3 linked regions of the Martelella mediterranea DSM 17316 genome follow. The protein of the gene in region 1 interacts with the protein of each later gene in a pairwise test. Links are inferred from orthologs where the notes say so. Each region holds a gene or a part of one and is shown on either strand. Other genes may lie near its edges. The genes, in order: Mame_RS14940, Mame_RS09700 and recO.

The links.
Region 2: the proteins of Mame_RS14940 (region 1) and Mame_RS09700 interact in binary tests that used the Escherichia coli proteins (3 or more experiments, as listed by UniProt). The link is inferred for Martelella mediterranea DSM 17316 from one-to-one orthologs.
Region 3: the proteins of Mame_RS14940 (region 1) and recO interact in binary tests that used the Escherichia coli proteins (3 or more experiments, as listed by UniProt). The link is inferred for Martelella mediterranea DSM 17316 from one-to-one orthologs.

The regions. Positions count from the first base shown.
Region 1 is NZ_CP020330.1:3,193,044-3,195,904, reverse strand. What follows is about bases 64-2,770. They hold Mame_RS14940 (single-stranded DNA-binding protein), read left to right. Parts: upstream 64-1,012; coding sequence 1,013-1,528; downstream 1,529-2,770. Other genes in these bases: gyrA (DNA gyrase subunit A), read left to right, coding at 2,452-2,770; Mame_RS14935 (MarC family protein), read right to left, coding at 1,574-2,224; uvrA (excinuclease ABC subunit UvrA), read right to left, coding at 64-760. Also shown: more of uvrA, read right to left, coding at 1-63; more of gyrA, read left to right, coding at 2,771-2,861. UniProt on the Escherichia coli protein: Plays an important role in DNA replication, recombination and repair. Binds to ssDNA and to an array of partner proteins to recruit them to their sites of action during DNA metabolism. Acts as a sliding platform that migrates on DNA via reptation.
Region 2 is NZ_CP020330.1:2,080,976-2,084,122, reverse strand. Bases 66-3,058 are described here. They hold Mame_RS09700 (primosomal protein N'), read right to left. Parts: upstream 2,674-3,058; coding sequence 457-2,673; downstream 66-456. Other genes in these bases: Mame_RS09695 (GNAT family N-acetyltransferase), read right to left, coding at 2,731-3,058; Mame_RS09705 (hypothetical protein), read right to left, coding at 66-401. In the rest of the region: more of Mame_RS09705, read right to left, coding at 15-65; more of Mame_RS09695, read right to left, coding at 3,059-3,147.
Region 3 is NZ_CP020330.1:3,299,809-3,302,847, reverse strand. What follows is about bases 70-2,954. They hold recO (DNA repair protein RecO), read left to right. Parts: upstream 70-1,076; coding sequence 1,077-1,832; downstream 1,833-2,954. Other genes in these bases: pdxA (4-hydroxythreonine-4-phosphate dehydrogenase PdxA), read right to left, coding at 2,653-2,954; rsmA (16S rRNA (adenine(1518)-N(6)/adenine(1519)-N(6))-dimethyltransferase RsmA), read right to left, coding at 1,829-2,656; era (GTPase Era), read left to right, coding at 132-1,055. Outside these bases: rnc (ribonuclease III), read left to right, coding at 1-68; more of pdxA, read right to left, coding at 2,955-3,039. UniProt on the Escherichia coli protein: Involved in DNA repair and RecF pathway recombination.

The sequences.
Region 1 (2,861 bases):
CGCCGCCGGCCGCCGTCTCGTTTTCCGGCAGCGGCTTGTCGGCGAATTCGGCGACCGCCAGCCCGTCCGCGATTTCGAGGCAGGTCTCCAGACTGTCGGCCAGCCGGGTCGCCAGATCGTCGCGCACCGCAACGCGGTCGACCACCACGTCGATATCATGCTTGTATTTCTTGTCGAGCTTTGGCGCTTCGGCGATCTCGTAGAATTCACCGTCGATCTTGACGCGCTGAAAGCCCTTCTTCATCAGTTCCGCCAGTTCCTTGCGAAACTCGCCCTTGCGGCCGGTCACCAGCGGCGCGAGGATATAAAGCCTTGTGCGTTCCGGCAGCGCCAGAATGCGGTCGACCATCTGGGTCACGGTCTGGCTTTCGATCGGAAGGCCCGTCGCCGGCGAATAGGGGACGCCGGTGCGCGCGAAAAGAAGGCGCATATAGTCGTAGATCTCGGTCACCGTGCCGACGGTGGAGCGCGGGTTCTTCGACGTGGTCTTCTGCTCGATCGAGATCGCCGGCGACAGGCCCTCGATCCGGTCGACATCCGGCTTTTCCATCATCTCCAGAAACTGGCGCGCATAGGCCGAGAGGCTTTCGACATAGCGCCGCTGCCCCTCCGCGTAGATCGTGTCGAACGCCAGCGAGGATTTGCCGGAGCCCGAAAGCCCGGTCATCACGATCAGGCTGTTGCGCGGCAGATCCACGTCAACGCCTTTCAGGTTATGCTGGCGCGCGCCGCGGATGGAGATATTCTTCAGTTCGCTCATGGGATCAGGCTTCTCGAGAAGGGAATTTGCTTCCTATGTAGTTCACGCTGCGGCTCTGTCGAGGTGCAGCAAAACAGACGGTTTGAATGTCCCCGGTTGAATCGCTTGACTCGATCATAGCAGAGCGATAGAACAAATAAAGAACATTTTTAATTGTGGATTGTCCCGTATCGGTTGATCGCTTTCGGAGAGATCGTCTATGCTGCCGAAAATTCTCTAAAGCGCCGCAACGCGGTTATACAGGTGGTAGTCATGGCAGGTAGTGTAAACAAGGTCATCCTCGTCGGCAATCTCGGAGCGGACCCGGAAATTCGGCGCACACAGGATGGCCGGCCGATCGCCAATCTGCGGGTGGCCACGTCGGAAAGCTGGCGCGACCGCAATTCCGGCGAGCGCAAGGAGCGCACGGAATGGCACCGGGTGGTGATCTTCAGCGAGGGGCTGTGCAAGGTCGCGGAACAATATCTGCGCAAAGGCTCCAAGGTCTATATCGAAGGCCAGCTTCAGACCCGCAAATGGACCGACCAGGGCGGCCAAGAGCGGTTTTCGACCGAGGTCGTGCTGCAGGGCTTCAACGCCACGCTGACCATGCTGGACGGCCGCGGTGAAGGCGGCGGGGGCGGTGGCCAAGGCGGCAACTTCGGCGGAGGCCAGGGCGGCGGTGGCTATGACGATTACGGCTCGCAGCCGTCTTCCGGTGGTGGTGGCGGTGGCCGCAGCAGCGGCGGCGGTTTCTCGCAGGATCTCGACGACGACATTCCGTTCTGATCCCAACCGCATCGGACCTTTTTGAGGGCAAACGCGCCGGATAATTCAGGCGCCTGCCGTGCCCGTGGGGATATGCATCACCGTGGTCACCCCGTCGATCACGAACTGCACGGCCAGCGCCGTCAGCATCATGCCGAGAATGCGGGTGAGAATGTTACGACCGGTTTCGCCGAGAAGCCGGTCGATCAGGCCGGCGGCGAGCATTGCCAAAAGCACGACCAGCGAGGCGACGAAGATCACCAGAACGAGCGCCAGCTTGTCCAGCACCGTTTCCATCTTGGAGCCGAGCAGGATGGTCGCGGAGATCGCGCCGGGGCCTGCGATCAGCGGCATGGCCAGCGGGAAGGCGGCGAGATTGGCCATGCCATCCTTCGTGATGGCGGTTTCGGTGGTCCTCTCCTTTCTTTCGACGCGTTTTTCGAAGATCATTTCCACGCCGATCCAGAACAGAAGAATGCCCCCGGCGATACGGAACGCGCTCATGGAAATGCCGAGCGCGTTGAGGATGTCATCGCCCAGCAGCGCAAAGGCCAGGAGCAGAAAGAACGAAATCAGGCTGCCCCGGATCGCCACCTTGCGGCGCTGCGCCTGGGTCATGCCCACGGTCAGCGCCAGGAAGATCGGCACCATGCCGGGCGGGTCCATGGTCACCATCAAGGTGGTGAAGCCGTTTATCAGCGTCGCCAGTTCATTCATCGCCCGTTCCCCAGCCGTTTTTGCGTTTCCAGAGAGCATGGCGCCGCGTTAAACCGGAAGTGGCATTCGCAGCGCTCTTGTGAGCTTGCCACAGGATCACCACCTGACACGAATAAAATCGCGTAATTCGGCCTCTGTCCACTGTCAGGAGGCTTGAGAAATTGGCGTCAGCCATCGGATTCGGCTATAAAAAACCAGATGATTCTAGCTTGAGATCGTGATTCACATTGACTGATCAAACGACACCTTCGGGCGGAGGTCTTCCGCCGGGCATCGAGCCCATCTCCATCATGGAGGAAATGCAGCGTTCCTACCTCGATTACGCGATGAGCGTGATCGTCAGCCGCGCGCTGCCGGATGTTCGTGACGGCCTGAAGCCGGTGCACCGCCGTATCCTCTACGGCATGTCCGAAATGGGCGTGGACTGGAATAAGAAATACGTCAAATGCGCCCGCGTCACCGGCGATGTCATGGGTAAATATCACCCTCATGGCAATGCCGCTATCTATGACGCGCTGGCGCGTATGGCACAGCACTGGTCGCTGCGCCTGCCGCTGATCGACGGGCAGGGCAATTTCGGCTCCGTTGACGGCGACCCGCCCGCGGCCGAGCGCTACACCGAATGCCGCCTGCAAAA
Region 2 (3,147 bases), 1.1 Mb from region 1 along the record:
CTTACCCGGTCACGCTATGCCCAGCCAAGACCGTAGAGCAGCATGAACACCCCGGCCACGGCCTGGCAGGCCAGGAATATACCGCCCTTGATGGACCGGCTCTTGAGCGTCGCCATCCACAATAGCCTTGTGAGAAACCCGAATATCAGGGCGAGACCGAAGGTGCGGTAGATCATCGGCTGATCGAACAGCAGCGCCATCAGCGACATTGCCGCATAGGTGCCGCCGATCAGCGAGCGGACATGGATCGTTTCGCCATCTTCGACCTTGTGGCCCGAAAACCCGGTCAACGCCATCAGGCGCAGCGGCGCCAGCGCCACGATCAGCCCCCAGATCAGGATCACCACCGCCATGAACAGGGCGACCTGACCCACGAAGCTCTCCGGCCAATAGAAACTCATTACACACCCTCCAGTATTGCGGGACACGCGCCCGCATCCCTTTGGGGATCATTATCTAGAGAAAGCTCTGCGGGTCAATGTCGACCTGCACCTTTACCGAGCCGCGCGCCCTCGGCCCGTTTTCGAGCATCGCCGCCAGAAACGATTGCATGTCGTCGCCGCGCGCGCCATGCACCAGCAGCCGGAACCGGTAGCGGCCGCGGATCAGGGCAAGGGCCGCCTCCGCCGGGCCGAGCACCGAGATCGAGCGGCTTTGCGGCGCGGCAGCCCGGAGCGCGCGGGCATGCGTCTCGGCCTCGCCACGCGTTTCCGCCGAAACGATCACCGAGGCAAGCCGTCCGAACGGCGGCAGGCCGCTCTTCTCGCGCTCGCCGATCTCGCGGGCATAGAAGCCCTCCGCCTCGCCGGAAACGATTGCGCGCATCACCGGATGGGTGGGCTGATAGGTCTGGATCAAGCCGTGGCTCGTGAGCCCCGTGCGCCCTGCCCGCCCGGTCACCTGGGCGAGCAACTGGAAGGTGCGCTCCGCCGCGCGCGGGTCGCCGTTTGCAAGGCCGATATCGGCATCGACGACGCCGACAACCGTCATCAGCGGGAAATTATGCCCCTTCGCCACCAATTGCGTGCCGATGACGATATCCGCCTCGCCGTTTGCCACCGCCTCCAGCTCCAGCCTGAGCCGCTTGACGCCGCCGGAGAGATCGGAAGAGAGAACGATTGTACGCTTTTCGGGGAAATGATGCTCGACCTCCTCGGCGATGCGCTCGACGCCCGGCCCGCAGGCGACCAGATGGTCGAGCGTGCCGCATTCCGGGCAGGCCTCGGGCACCGGCTCGGCATGGCCGCAATGATGGCACATCAACTGCCCGCGAAACCGGTGCTCCACCAGCCAGCTCGAGCAATTGGGGCACTGAAACCGATGACCGCAGACTCGGCAGAGCGTCAGCGGCGCATAGCCCCGGCGATTGAGGAACAGCAGCGCCTGCTCGCCGCGCCCGACCGCGCCCTCCACCGCTTTCAGCAGAACCGGCGACAGGAAGCCGCCGCGCGCCGGCGGGTCGCGCCGCATGTCGATGGTCTTCAGATCGGGAAGCGCCGCCTCGGCGAAACGGCCCGGCAGGTGCAGCCGTTCGTAGCGGCCGGCAAGCGCATTGACCTGGCTTTCGATCGAGGGCGTCGCCGAGGCGAGAACCGTCGGGATATCGCCGATCCGGGCGCGCACGACGGCCATGTCGCGGGCGTTGTAGAACACCCGGTCTTCCTGCTTGTAGGCGGTGTCGTGTTCCTCGTCGACCACGATCAGACCGAGATCCTCGAATGGCAGGAACAGCGCCGAACGGGCGCCGGCGACGACCCGGATGCGTCCCTCCGCCGTCTGCCGCCAGACCTTTTCGCGCATGCGCGGCGCGAGATCGGAATGCCATTCGCCCGGTTTCGACCCGAAGCGGGCCTCGAAGCGCTCCAGAAACGCCGATGTCAGCGCGATTTCCGGCAGCAGGATCAGCACCTGCCGCCCCTGTCTCAGCGTTTCGGCGATCGCCTCGAAATAGACTTCGGTCTTGCCCGACCCGGTAACGCCGTCGATCAGGGTGACGCCGAAGCCCTGCCCGACCGAGGATTTCAGCCTGTCGGCGGCGTCCCGCTGGTCCGCCGACAGTTCGGGCGGGGCGTAATCGGGATCCGCCGCGCCGACGGCGGGCGGCGGCGGCAGGAACACGGTATCGAACACGCCCTGCTTCATCATGGTCTCGACCACGCTGGCGCTGACGCCGGCGGCGCGGGCGAGCCCGAGCCGCGTCCAGGAGAACCCGTCGGAGGCCAGTTCCAGCACGCGTTGCCGCGCCGGCGTCATCCGTTCGGGCGTGGTGCCGGTCAGCCTGAGCCCCTCGACCATCGGCTCGGGCTCGAGCGCGGTCGGCGCGCGCACGGCCATGCGCGCGACAAGGCCCGGCGGCGTCAGCGTATAGCCAGCCACCCAATTGATGAATTTCCGCATCGCCGGGCTGATCGGCGGGCAGTCGAAGACGTGCTCGATGGGTCTGAGCTTCTTCGCGTCCACGGCGCCGGTCTCATCGCCCTCATCCCAGACGATGCCGATCACCTTGCGCGGACCGACCGGCACCTGCACGACGGAGCCGGGGATCACCGCCATGCCATCGGGCACCGCATAGGAATACGGCCCCGCCACCGGCAGCGGCACCATCACCGGCACGCTGCGTGAAGTGGCAGGCGTCACAGGTTTTCCGAAAAGATCAAGCGAATCTGAAGTCATGACTGGCAAGCTTGCCTGCCGACGCCTGGAAAGTGAAGCGGCAAAGCAGATCGCGGCTCAGGCCGCCCCTTCCTCTGCCTCGGCCTTGGGTTCGGCCGGCGGCAGCGCGAAGTCCGCATCAGGGTCCTTCGCCAGCGCATGCACCGTATGGTTTTCGAGTGCGGTCGTCACGTCGGCGGCGTCGCCGTGGAGTTCCTCGGGCATGATCATCTTGCCGATGGTGAAATCGAACCGGTCGCCCTTCTTGTTCAGAAGTTCGTGGAACACCGTCATGTCGCGCAGTTCGGTCGACCATTTGGCGAACCAGTAGAACAGGCCGGAATTGCGCGCCTTCAGATGTACCGGCAGGATCGGCAGGTTGTATTTGCGGGCAAAGCCGATCGCCGAATTCTTCCATGGCCGCTCGTTGAGCTTGCCCTCGGCCCAATAGGCAATGCGGCCGGAGGGAAACAGCACCATCGCCTTTTCCTGCTT
Region 3 (3,039 bases), 110 kb from region 1 along the record:
GCGCCGCCGAACAGGTGGCGGCCACCCGGCTTCTGGAGCGCGAGGGCGTCTGGACGGCCGAAAGCTGAGCCTGTCATTCTTGAACCTGTTATAATGCGGCCGCCGTGACGCGGAAAACCGCAGGAGTTGCCATGACCGAGACTGAAACCATGCCGGTGGGCGCCGACACCCGATCCGGCTTTGTCGCCCTGATCGGCCCGACCAATGCCGGCAAATCCACGCTGGTGAACCGCCTTGTCGGCGCCAAGGTGACGATCGTCAGCCACAAGGTGCAGACCACCCGCGCCACGCTGCGCGGCATTGCCATCCACGACAAGACGCAGATCGTGTTCATGGACACGCCCGGCATCTTCAAGCCGCGCCGCAGGCTGGACCGCGCCATGGTGATGGCCGCCTGGAGCGGCGCGCGCGATGCCGACGTGATCATGCTGCTGGTCGACAGCGAGCGCGGCCTCAAGGGCGATGCGGAGGCCATTCTCGAAGGCCTGAAAGAGGTGCGTCATCCCAAGATCCTTGTGCTGAACAAGATCGACCGTGTGCGCCCCGAAGACCTGTTGAAGCTCGCCTCGGCCGCCAATGAGGCGATCGATTTCGAGGAGACCTTCATGATCTCCGCCACGAACGGTTCAGGCTGCGACGACCTGATGGACTATCTGGCGAAACGGCTTCCCGAGGGCCCCTGGTATTATCCCGAGGACCAGATTTCCGATCTGCCGATGCGTCAGCTCGCCGCCGAAATCACCCGCGAGAAGCTGTTCCTGCGGCTGCATCAGGAACTGCCCTATTCCTCCCATGTCGAGACCGAGAAATGGGAAGAGCGTAAGGATGGCTCGGTGCGCATCGAGCAGGTGATCTACGTCGAGCGTGACAGCCAGAAGAAGATCGCGCTCGGCAAGAACGGCGAGGCGATCAAGGCGATTTCCATGAGCGCGCGCAAGGAGTTATCGGAGATTCTTGGTCAGCCGGTTCATCTTTTCCTGTTCGTGAAAGTGCGGGAGAACTGGGGCGACGATCCGGCCCGCTACCGCGAGATCGGGCTCGATTACTCGGATTGATCCGTCGGGAGACGCAGCACCTTGGAATGGCAGGATGAGGGCATTGTTCTGGGAAGCCGCCGCCATGGCGAGACCAGCGTGATCGCCGAGGTGATGACGGTCGATCACGGCCGCCATCTCGGCATGGTGCGCGGCGGCCGGTCGCGGACCATGCGGCCGGTGCTGCAGCCGGGCAACCGGGTCTCGCTCCACTGGCGCGCGCGGCTTTCCGAGCATCTCGGCGAATTCCGGGTCGAGCCGATCGAGCAGCGGGCGGCGCTCCTGATGCTCTCCGCGCCGGCGCTGCACGGCGTCCAGGCGATGGCTTCACTGCTGCGGCTGCTGCCGGAACGTGATCCGCACCGTCATCTCTGCGCGGCGATGGAGGTGATCATCGCCCATCTCGATGATGCCAGCGCCGCCGGTGAACTGTTCGTGCGCTTCGAGCTGGCGCTGCTCAACGAACTCGGATTCGGCCTCGATCTCGCCCAATGCGCGGCGAGCGGGGTGAGGACGGACCTTGCCTATGTGTCGCCCAAGTCCGGACGGGCGGTCTCCAACGCAGCCGGAACGCCCTATGCCGACCGCATGCTGGCGCTGCCGGTGTTTCTGCGACCGGACATGAACGAGGCTGCCGACCGGGCCGATCTGGAAGCCGGCTTCCGGCTGACCGGATTTTTCCTGAACCGTCACGTCTATGAGCCGCGCGGCCTGAAGCCGGACACGGCGCGCGAAAGCTTCATCCAGGCCACGCTGAAGGCTCTGGACGCTGCCTCTACCGAACATCAGATTCGCTAAAGATTTCGGGCAAGCTCGCAGAATTCCGCGATGCTGAGCGTCTCGGCGCGGCGCGTCGGATCGATGCCGGCCTTGGCGAGCAGCGCTTCGCCGCCGAGGCTCTTGAGGCTCTGGCGCAGCATCTTGCGGCGCTGGCCGAAGGCGGCCTGCGTGACTCGCTCCAGCGCCGAGGCTGCCACCGGAAGCGGTTCGGCGCGGGGCGTGAGGTGCACCACGCTGGAGGTCACCTTGGGCGGCGGGGTGAAGGCCTGCGGCGGCACGTCGAAGGCGATGCGCGCCTGTGTGCGCCATCCGGCGAGCACGCCCAGCCTGCCATAGTGATTGTCGCCGGCTTCCGCGACGATGCGCTGGGCGACCTCCTTCTGGAACATCAGCGTCAGCGATTGCCAGTAGGGCGGCCATGCGCGCGGCAACAGCCAGTTCACCAGAAGCTGGGTGCCGACATTATAGGGCAGGTTGGAGATGATCCTGACCGGGCGATCGCCGGCAAGCGCCGCGAAATCCGTTTTCAGCGCGTCGCCGCCGATGATCTCCAGCCGACCCGGATAATGAGAGGCGATTTCCTCAAGCGCCGGCAGGCAGCGCTCGTCGCGTTCGATGACGGTGAGCTTCTCCGCGCCGAGCGAGAGGATGGCGCGCGTCAGCCCGCCGGGGCCGGGGCCGACCTCGATGACATGGGCGCCTTCAAGATCGCCGGCGGTGCGGGCAATCTTCTGGGTGAGGTTGAGATCGAGCAGAAAATTCTGGCCGAGCGCCTTCTTCGCGTCGAGATCATGGGCGGCAAGAACTTCGCGCAGCGGCGGCAGGTCGTCGATCTGGCTCATGCGGCGTTTTCCGAAAGCTGCGCCGCAAGCTTGAGCGCCTCTTCCAGGCTGGTCGGATCGGCAACCCCCTTGTCGGCGATATCGAAGGCCGTGCCGTGGTCTGGCGAGGTGCGCACGAAGGGTAGGCCGAGCGTCACGTTGACGCCGGCCTCGAAGCCGAGCGTCTTCACCGGTATCAGCGCCTGGTCGTGATACATGCAGATCGCCGCATCGTAGCGGGCGCGGGCGGCGGCGTGGAACATGGTATCGGCGGGCAGGGGGCCGACGACGTCCATGCCATCGGCGCGCAGGCGCTCAAGCGCGGGGCGCACGATTTCCTCGTCCTCGCGGCCGATCGTGCCCTGCTCCCCGGCATGGGGATTGAGGCCGGCGACGGCGAGGCG